DNA from 3 places in the Bacillus sp. DTU_2020_1000418_1_SI_GHA_SEK_038 genome. Region 3 is predicted to be linked to each of the others. Evidence: riboswitches for the same ligand, from Rfam matches in the RefSeq annotation. Region 3 holds a riboswitch; each other region holds the start of a gene.

Region 1 (3,283 bases), 1.8 Mb from region 3:
CTGGTAAAGGTTTTTTGTTTGCAAAAAAGGCATTACCAGCAGATTAAGATGCAGATAACATTAATCAAAAAATGGAGGAATAACAATGGAATTATCGATTTTATTAGAATATGGCTGGGTATTGCTGCTATTGATTGGGATAGAAGGACTTTTGGCAGCTGACAATGCATTAGTGCTAGCTATTATGGTTAGACATCTTCCTGAACAGGAAAGAAGAAAGGCATTATTTTATGGGCTGGCAGGGGCCTTTGTATTCCGATTTGGTTCTCTATTTGCCATTTCATTTCTTGTTGATATCTGGCAGGTTCAAGCAGTTGGTGCACTTTATTTATTATTTATTGCTTTAAATCATATATTTAGAAAGCTTATCGTAAAAAAGGGAAAAGAAAAAGCAACTCCCCAAGACGAAAAGAAAAAGGCTGGCTTCTGGATGACTGTTTTTAAAGTGGAACTAGCGGATATCGCCTTTGCGATTGACTCAATTTTAGCAGCGGTAGCTCTTGCGGTAGCACTTCCGAATACAAGCCTGCCGAACATTGGAGGCCTTGACGGAGGAAAATTTATTGTCATTTTTGCCGGAGGATTTATCGGTTTAATTATCATGCGATTTGCAGCAAATGTATTTGTTAAGCTGCTGCAAACAAAGCCTGGTTTGGAAATTGCAGCTTTTCTTATTGTAGGATGGGTCGGAGTGAAACTATCCGTTTATACCCTGTCCCACCCAGCATTAGCGGTACTGCCGGCAGAATTTGCACACTCCATAGAATGGAAAATTATTTTCTATGCCGTTCTCATTTTGATCGCTGTAGGTGGATGGTTTTTTTCCAAGGAGAAAAAGGAAATGATGACAGAGGAGAAAGCGAGTTAAGGATCAGAACTAGAAGGTTAACCAAATTGGTTAACCTCTTTTTAATGAAATGACTTAGTTAAAATTCGCCGGGCACCATTCCTTGGTGAATTTCATCAGGTTCGCAAATAAATGAGGTGGTTTCGCAAACAAACTGAGTCGTTTCGCAAACAAATCCTGTAATTTTGTAAATACCATGGGAAAAATGCCTGCCCCCGGCATACGGGAGCGCAGGCACACTTTAATTTTGATATTTTTTCCTTTTTAATTATTGATTTTTAGGACTTTATCACTATAATAAAGTGATATCGAGGAAAAAGCATAAAATTATGGAAGCGATGAAGAATCATTTGTATTTGGGCACTTTGAATGGTTCTGAGCGAGTAGTGCAACCGATCCTAATAGATATAGGGTCGTTTTTTTTTTTTTTTGAAACCTTGGAAAATGCCAATTCTGAGTAAGAATGGGTGTGCTCAGGATTAAGAAGTTCTGTCAGCCATTATCCAGTGATGAATTTGAAATATATATAAATCTACTATAATCAAATAAAGGGGTAATTTAAGAATGAAATATAATGGATTCTACAAAAGACAAGAAGGATTTCGACTGGCTTTTAATGAACCTATCCCAGCCACATTTACAATTTTAAATCTAGAAGGAAAAGTCGATGACAGCCAAAATGGATTTTTTCATATTTTAGATATGAGTGTAAAAGGAGCAAAAATCATCTCTATTAAACAAATCCACATCCCTAACTTCCATATAAAAATGGAATGTGTAATTGTTGATGAACCCATTCAAATGGATGGTGAATTAATTTGGGAAAAGAAGAGAAATAATGAATTTATTTACGGAGTAAGTTTTATCCCTAAATCGTATTCGGAACAACAATTGTTACAAGAACTAAAAAAGTATGTTATTAAAAATAAATCTTCATAAAGGGCGCTTTTCTATACTTCGCAAAGATAACAAAGTTTTGGGAACTATTGGTACATTAAGGACGTATATAATAGAGGAAAAAACGGTCCCACTCCACTAAGATTTATTGAAACGTCTTGAAGATTTAACGACATATGGAGTTGCATAGTACGAATAGAGAGGCAGGGAGATAATGTCAAGCTCGTCAGTATTAGGAAATGATCGAATTGTTACATTAGATGTTATAAGAGGATTTGCGATCCTTGGCATATTTTTAGTGAATATGCCATCTTTTACAGGAAGCGAATTTATGGTTTATACAGGCCTAGATAAAACCATTCGAATGCTGTTTGATATGTTTATCCAAACCAAATTCTATACAATCTTCTCATTTTTATTTGGACTTGGATTTTATATTTTTATGACACGAGCGGAGGATAGAGGGGAAAAAGTATTCCGTCTATTTTCAAAAAGGCTATTTGCTCTGCTGTTATTCGGTATTTTCCATCTTGTATTTCTTTGGGAAGGCGACATTTTGCATTCTTATGCGTTAATTGGATTCTTTTTATTATTATTCTATCGCAGGAAGGCAAAAACGGTCCTTATTTGGGGACTCATACTTATCCTTTTCTTTCAATTTTTAACAGGTGCTTCAGCATTGTTAGCGTATGTTGGCGAACAATTTGACGAATCATTAAATATTTCGGGACAGCTGCAAATGGAAAGGATGGAAGAGGGAGAAAAGAAGATAGAGGCCTATACAAGTTTATCATACCTTGAATTGTTAAAATGGCGTATTCCGAATGAACTAAAAGAAATAATCATGAACGAACCTTTTGTTATTCCGGATGTTCTTGGGATGTTTTTACTTGGTTTGTATGCAGGGAAAATTAATTTGTTCCGAAGGGTTAATGAATTAAAGCGAAGGCTTCGTATTATCCAGCTTATTACACTGTTAATCAGTATTCTTCCACTGGCCGCCATTGTTTTTAGTTACTTGAAGCTAGAAGAAGTAGTGTTTATGCACAGTCTTGGAAACTATTTTTATCTTCATTTTAGCGGATTTACATTATCTATTTTCTATATTGTCACGATTGCACTCATGCTGGAAAAGCAAATATGGCAGCGTATATTAAATCCGTTTCGCTATGCAGGGCAAATGGCGCTTACAAATTATTTATGTCAGACGTTTTTTGGTGTCATTGTATTTTACGGGTTCGGTTTGTTCGGGCAAATAACGCTAGCAATGGGGCTCTTAATTTCACTTATCTTTTATTTTGTACAAATAATCTTTAGCTATCTTTGGTTAAAAAAATTCCAATTTGGACCTTTTGAATGGTTATGGCGAGTGATGACATATGGAAAAGTACAACAATTTAGAAGGACGTAAGTAATTGAATACAAAGATAGTACAGCTGGAAATTCTTTGTGAATGTTTTTCAAATAATAGTGAACCCTTTTAATAAGCAAATAAATTAAGGGGTTGATCACTTTGAAAGAAAAGCAAAAGGATAACAA
Region 2 (3,283 bases), 1.8 Mb from region 3:
AGAATCTTCTGTTTGGCAGTTCGGTTAAAAAATCATGATAGGCTAAATATTTGTTTAACTCCTCTGATTTTTTACGCTCGGTAATATCTTGTAGTGTGCCTATAATAGTAGATTGATCATGATAATACATTCGTTTTGAATGGGCTTCAATATCAATAATAGAACTATTTTTACTTATGATTCTAAAGGTATGATCAATGCCTTTCTTCCCATTGATTAATTGATTAAAAACTGACTTTATTTCAGCATGATCTTCTGGATGAATATAATCCAAAACATCTAATGGACTAGACGAAATCTCTGTTCCTAAAAGGTGATGCAGCCGTGGATTTCCATATATTAATTTATCATTTTGTATGATATAGACTCCAACTAGAGCTTCCTCAACTAGGCTGCGGAATTTTAATTCTGATTCTATTAATTCAATGGCGGTTTCCTTTTCTTCTGTAATATCTTTGGCTATCCCACTAACACCAACCACTTGTCCATTAAATTTTGCAGGGATAAGAGTGAGATTAATTTGAACCTTTCTTCCGGCTTTATGTATAAAAACAGTATCAATATGCTGCACTTCGCCAGAAAGAACTTTGTTAAAGCATTTTATATATATTGGGATTTCATTTATATAGAGAAATTGCTCGATCGCATGAAATACTATTTCGTCTTTTGTATAACCCAGGTATTCAGAAAACCCTTCATTAGGCATCGCAATCATACCTTCCTTATCTAGAAAGAAAACGGTGTCCGGGTTATGTTCAAATATGGAGCGAAAGAATATATCCGAAATTTCTATATGACTTGTTGAGAGATTCAATGTTTTATTAGTAGAACTCACATCATATTCTCCTTTCAGGTAAATCAGAAGATTCTTCTACAAACTGATAACTGTTTTTTCCGTTATTCTTAGCTTGATACATAGCTTCATCGGCCATTTTAATTAATGCTGTTGCTTCCTCTCCGTTTTGTGGATATAAAGAAATTCCGATACTAGGTGTTACGTGAATTTCTTTTCCCATAATGTAGATAGGTGAATCTAAGCTTCCGATGATTTTATCCGCGATTATGCTGCAATATTGTTTATTTGCTTTAGGTAAAAGAATCATAAATTCGTCTCCTGCAAATCTAGCGACTATGTCATTCCCTCTGACACAGCTCTTTAAAAGCACACTTACCCTCTTTAGGAGCTCATCGCCGGTATCATGTCCTAAGGAATCATTTACCTTCTTAAACCCATCCAAATCAATAAAAAAAACAGCAAAATGAGTTTTGTTTTTTTCCGAATCTTTTATTAGCTGCTCTAGACTATCTAAAACAGCTCTTCGATTAGGTAATCCCGTCAATGTATCTTGATAAGCTAATTTTTTTATCATACTTTCTTGTTTTTTTCTTAAAGTAATGTCTCTTGCAATAAATTCCCTTGCAGGCAGTCCATCATATTCGATATTTGTTGATGTGATTTCTAAATCGATGACTTGGCCATCCAATCTTTTAACTCTAATTTGAAAGGTTAATATTCCCCCATTATAATATTTCACTTTTTCCTTTAGGTGATCCCAATCACTGGAACTAGACTGTATGTAATTTTTCCAGTTATGATTAAGTAAGTCATCCTCACTGTTTGCTCCCAGTAATGTAACACCTGCTTTGTTTGTAAAGAGGATTTTCCCATTTCGATGGACAAATATGGCCTCTGGAGATAAATCAATCAAATTCCGATAATGTTTTTCTTTTTCTTTGTAATTAAGAATGATTTTCTTGCCTAGTAAAAAAGCCCATAGAACCGATGAAAGGACTACTAAAGAACTTCCGGTATCTATAAGGACTTTCCAAAAACCGTCCCCTTTTAAATGAAAGAACATTAATACTTTTTCATCCAAAATATCAAATAAGGACATACATGTAATAAGAACGAAAATTATTTTCATTCTTATTTTGAATTTTTTCATTTCGTAAAATATAGTCTCCTTTCGGTAGCCCAGCTGTCATAGCCATTGCCTTAGACCTGTGGCTTTGCGTCATCGCCTTTCAACGAATTTGCCATTATCCAGGTGCAAAATTATACATAATTCGACAATTTTCTCTCACTTCACACAAGATTATAGCACTTTTTTACTATATTGCTAGTGTAAAGGTATCAATTCCTTAAGTTACCAATAAATAGGACTATATACTAGGAAATGAAAGGGTTTTAGTTGGAGTGGCAGGTGGTTGAACTAAAGATCAAAAGGGAAAATTTTTAAAAAATCTTAATGGAAGGAGTATTGTAGGGTAATAAAGGATAAAAGAATAAAAAAGAGAGGAAAACAACGTTAGTAGATAGAAATGTTTTTTCCCTACTATCAAAGTGATTTTATATTAATCTCCGTATTTCTTAAAATTTCTTTTTTGCTCTGGTCGATTTGTTGTTGAAAGCGAAATTGCCGAATATTATCTAGATGTCTCTCGAATAACCTATTCCACACCATTCTGTTTTTCTTCTTCCATCTTATCATCAAGTACAATTTCTACTGCAGCCAACAGCAAAGCAACTACGATCTCTGTTTTCAATGAAAGGATAATACTATTCATAAACTCATCCACTGTAAAGAGACATAGCCAGTTAGAGGCACCTTCAATACTGATCCGGACAAAAAACATCTTTAATTTTCCTGTCATTTTCCGCTTAAGCATCACAAAAATCGCTCCGGAAAACAATTCGACAATCATGCTCAAAATAAAGAAACAAACAACAAAAACAATCAATGACCAGACAGATTGATACTGGACTCCAAGCAGTTCAAAAACCCCGGCCAGCCCCAAAAAATAAATTCCCAAAACAAAGCTGGGCACCAGAATAATGAGAAGCGTTATTCCGGCAACTGCTGCTATTTTGTCTTTTATATTCATATCGCCAAATGAAGCATCATTATTATGTTTAGACATATAAGTGCGCCTCTCCTTTAGCTGTTATTTCTTACAAAAAAATTATTGGATTAGCGCGCCCTTTATTTGAAGATTGATAATAAGTTTTCTTATTTTATTGTGTACCAGCTACTATCAAAATTTAAATTTAGTAACTCTCCATACTTTATGGCAAAGTCTATAAAAGCTGATCCCTTTGCAGTTATAAGATTTCTATCAATCACAACAGGTGAATCTAAGTAATTACCTTCGTTAAACGTTCCTAAGAAATCTCTTTGATCAGCCGTTAATCCAGTTGTATATTTTCTTTCACTTAATAATCCACTCATAGATAATAGATATGGTGCACTGGATATTGCACCTATTATGATATTCCTTGTTA
Region 3 (3,283 bases):
CGTTATGTAAAGGACTGTTTTTTCTCCGCTAGCTATAATTTCTTTCCCTTTTCTATTAATAGAATCTTGACTATCACTCGCTAATTTTTCATATCCAGCCATAAGCTCACGAACGGTTGAATCTGATTTCGCTAGATTTTGCCTTGCGATGTCGATATTTCCTTTTTCGTATTCTTCAAATACTTCCTTTGATACATACTGTCTCCATTCGACAGTACGGTTAATAAGTTCATCAAATTCCTGAGATGCACCGATCTTTCTAACTACCTGTTCATAATGCTTTCCTTTCTCAGTATACTCGTTAAAGCGTTCTTTGTAGTCACCGCCATATAGTACATAGCCTCGTGCAGTTGATATTCTATTTGCCAAAGTACTAGACATTTGCTCGTTTGCAATTAATAATTGGACCTCGTGGTCAACGATGATTTCTGTGTCTCTATTCGTTGTTTTGATTTCATAAAAACTAAATCCTCCTAATACTAACACGAGAAAAATCACTAATGAAAATCCAAACAATATTTTCGTTCTAATACTTTTGAAGCTTAATAAATTCTTCAATTCTTTTCCCCAACTTTCAATATATTCATCTTTTTTAGACATAACTATATAAGGCTAAATTGTCATTACTATAGCCGTTTCGGTTTTGATATATAGTAGCCCTGAAGTATAGGTACACCCAATTGTTTTGCCGCTAATAGGTCATTTTTTGTTTCAATGCCTTCTAGCACTAATTTTATTTCTTTGTTTGTGAATTCTAAAAAGAGAGAGACTAGTGCCTGTTTTTCGATTGATACTGATAGGCCTTTTGATTTCGTGTGATCCAGCTTTACAAAATCAGGTGAAATAATTTCTATCATTTTAAAAGAGTCTTTTGTAACCGGTAAATCGTCAAATGCAATTTGGAAGCCATTCGATTTTAAAAACAACAGACGGCTCATAAAAATTTGTTGTGCCCATATATTTTTTTGGATAGCTTCCTCGTTTATTTCAAAAACGATCTGCCCTCTAATAGTAGGAAATAGATGGAGCAGTTTATTTATGAAACTTTCAAAATCGTGATGGACGATTGTTGTGGGCAAAATATTTATAAACAATAAATGAGATTTTAAATAAAAGCTAGGGTATTGAATGACTGCATTCTTAATGCAATACGTGTCTAGCTCAAATAAAATCCCATTATCTCTAGCCTTTTCAAGCACAATTAGAGGATTCATTCGTGGTGTAGTTCTCATTAAAGCTTCATGTGCAAAAATAGTATCATTGCTGCTATTCAAAAGCGGCTGATATTCACTGTACAATAATTTTTCTTGCGTTATTGTTGTAATGGACCGAAAATCTATTTTACACCCTTCTTCCTACACAATATTAGCTTATTTATTAGGTAATTCTGTATTTATTACACCCATTCCATCTAATATAGCCTTTGCATCTTTGTTTAAATATTCGAGTATATCTGTTCGCAAAAGCAATTTTGCTCTATCCTTAATAATTAGCTTTAAGCCTCTAATATCAAAATTAGTTGCATATGTATTAATGGCGATTAATGTTGCCATGTCTTGTCTGGATATAGGCTGATACCCTGAATGATTTCTTTCTATAAGGAATTTAAGTAATTCTCTTGCATTGCTCTTCAGTGAGATCCTATGTTTTTCTAATACATTTAGATTTTCTTCAATAAGTTTTCGTGCAGTGACAAAGTCTAATTGCTCCATATATTTATTGATATCAGCAATTAAATCTTCAACATTCATAAAAGTTCACCTCACTTTTAATTTTTTTTGCCAAAACAATAAAGCGCTAAGTAATAAGCTTTTTCCGATAGAAAATAAAAAAAGGCTATTCCAAATAGAATAGCCAAAAATTTCATGGAAAATAAACGAGAATTTGGTAACCTGGCAATCATAGCAGTAGGTATTTTTTATTACCTAAAACCTTAGACCCAAGGGCTTTGCGTCCTATTCTTTCAAATAGTTTGCCTTTTACATATTAGGACTTCTTACTTACTTAAATAATAATAGAACAAAATAATACAAAATTCAACATAATTCAACAAAATAATACAATAACTGCAAATTGATGCATTTATTCAAATTTTTAACAAAAAAAGAAAAACCCTAGCGGCGTTATAAAACGCTCTAGGGTTAAAGTTAATTAACGAGAGTAGAACTCAACGATTAGAGATTCGTTAATTTCAGCTGGAAGTTCAGAACGCTCTGGTAAGCGAGTGAAAGTTCCTTCTAATTTGTCAGCATCGAAAGTTACGAAATCAGGAACGAAATTGTTCACTTCGATAGCTTCTTTGATGATGTCAAGATTGCGAGATTTTTCGCGAATGCTAATTGTTTGACCAGGTGCAACGCGGTAAGATGGAATATCAACACGCTTGCCATCAACTAAGAAGTGACCATGGTTAACAAGTTGGCGAGCTTGGCGGCGAGTACGCGCTAAGCCTAAACGATAAACAACGTTATCAAGACGTGATTCTAAAAGAATCATGAAGTTTTCACCGTGTTTACCAACCATTTTACCAGCTTTATCGTATAAGTTACGGAATTGACGCTCAGTTACGCCATACATATGACGAAGCTTTTGCTTCTCCTGTAATTGTAAACCGTACTCAGATAATTTCTTGCGTTGGTTTGGACCATGTTGTCCAGGAGCGTAAGGACGCTTTTCTAATTCTTTACCTGTACCGCTTAGAGAGATTCCAAGACGACGAGATAATTTCCAGCTTGGACCAGTATAACGAGCCATTTAAGACTCCTCCTTTAATGTTTTTATTTTGGTAAAATAAAAACAGATGTGCTATAAGTTATGGTCATTTTGTTTTCATGTACCTTCGCCCTAGCAGCTAAGGGTTACGCAGTACCCCTTCTTCAGAAAAGCTTCGAAAAGCTAATTGAGGAACAAAATGATTTCATAAAACAGTACACATAGGCTGCAATATTTTACACAAATAATATTATATGATTTTTCATTAAGAAAAGTCAAGGAGTATTTCGGAAACGGGTATGAAAGCATTTATTTTTTACTTACTCCATCATTTAGATATGATATAATATAGTAAGTAAAAATGAAAACGTTTTAAGAGTGATACAAGTGAATGAAACGAAAAAAGAAAAGTTTATCCGATTTATGTTAATCGGTTTTTTTATGTTTGTTATAGTTTACGCGTTTTTTCTGCGATATGATAAACAGCCATTAGAAACAATGGTGCAGGATCCAATAGCACTAGTTCTAAAGACAAGCTCAGTCCAAACCGATGCCCCGATTGTTGCGCTCT

Evidence for each region. A riboswitch is a leader RNA that binds a small molecule or an ion and turns the genes downstream of it on or off. The one in region 3 is predicted to bind cyclic di-GMP.
Region 1: it holds a riboswitch for cyclic di-GMP, as region 3 does, so the genes downstream of both, RRV45_RS03740 (PilZ domain-containing protein) here and RRV45_RS17115 (hypothetical protein) in region 3, are expected to answer to the same signal.
Region 2: it holds a riboswitch for cyclic di-GMP, as region 3 does, so the genes downstream of both, RRV45_RS04080 (sensor domain-containing diguanylate cyclase) here and RRV45_RS17115 (hypothetical protein) in region 3, are expected to answer to the same signal.

What each region holds. Positions count from the first base shown of each region.
Region 1 is NZ_CP135435.1:738,283-741,565, forward strand. It holds gene RRV45_RS03735 (TerC family protein) at 86-868, shown strand; cyclic di-GMP riboswitch class II at 1,170-1,254, shown strand; gene RRV45_RS03740 (PilZ domain-containing protein) at 1,412-1,786, shown strand; gene RRV45_RS03745 (DUF418 domain-containing protein) at 1,959-3,155, shown strand; gene RRV45_RS03750 (hypothetical protein) at 3,258-3,283, shown strand, end outside.
Region 2 is NZ_CP135435.1:802,682-805,964, reverse strand. It holds gene RRV45_RS04085 (EAL domain-containing protein) at 1-835, opposite strand, end outside; gene RRV45_RS04080 (sensor domain-containing diguanylate cyclase) at 837-1,946, opposite strand; cyclic di-GMP riboswitch class I at 1,967-2,049, opposite strand; gene RRV45_RS04075 (regulatory YrvL family protein) at 2,452-2,922, opposite strand; gene RRV45_RS04070 (DJ-1/PfpI family protein) at 3,012-3,283, opposite strand, start outside.
Region 3 is NZ_CP135435.1:3,421,484-3,424,766, reverse strand. It holds gene RRV45_RS17125 (methyl-accepting chemotaxis protein) at 1-558, opposite strand, end outside; gene RRV45_RS17120 (EAL domain-containing protein) at 627-1,298, opposite strand; gene RRV45_RS17115 (hypothetical protein) at 1,371-1,751, opposite strand; cyclic di-GMP riboswitch class I at 1,884-1,987, opposite strand; gene rpsD (30S ribosomal protein S4) at 2,152-2,754, opposite strand; gene RRV45_RS17105 (hypothetical protein) at 3,100-3,283, shown strand, end outside.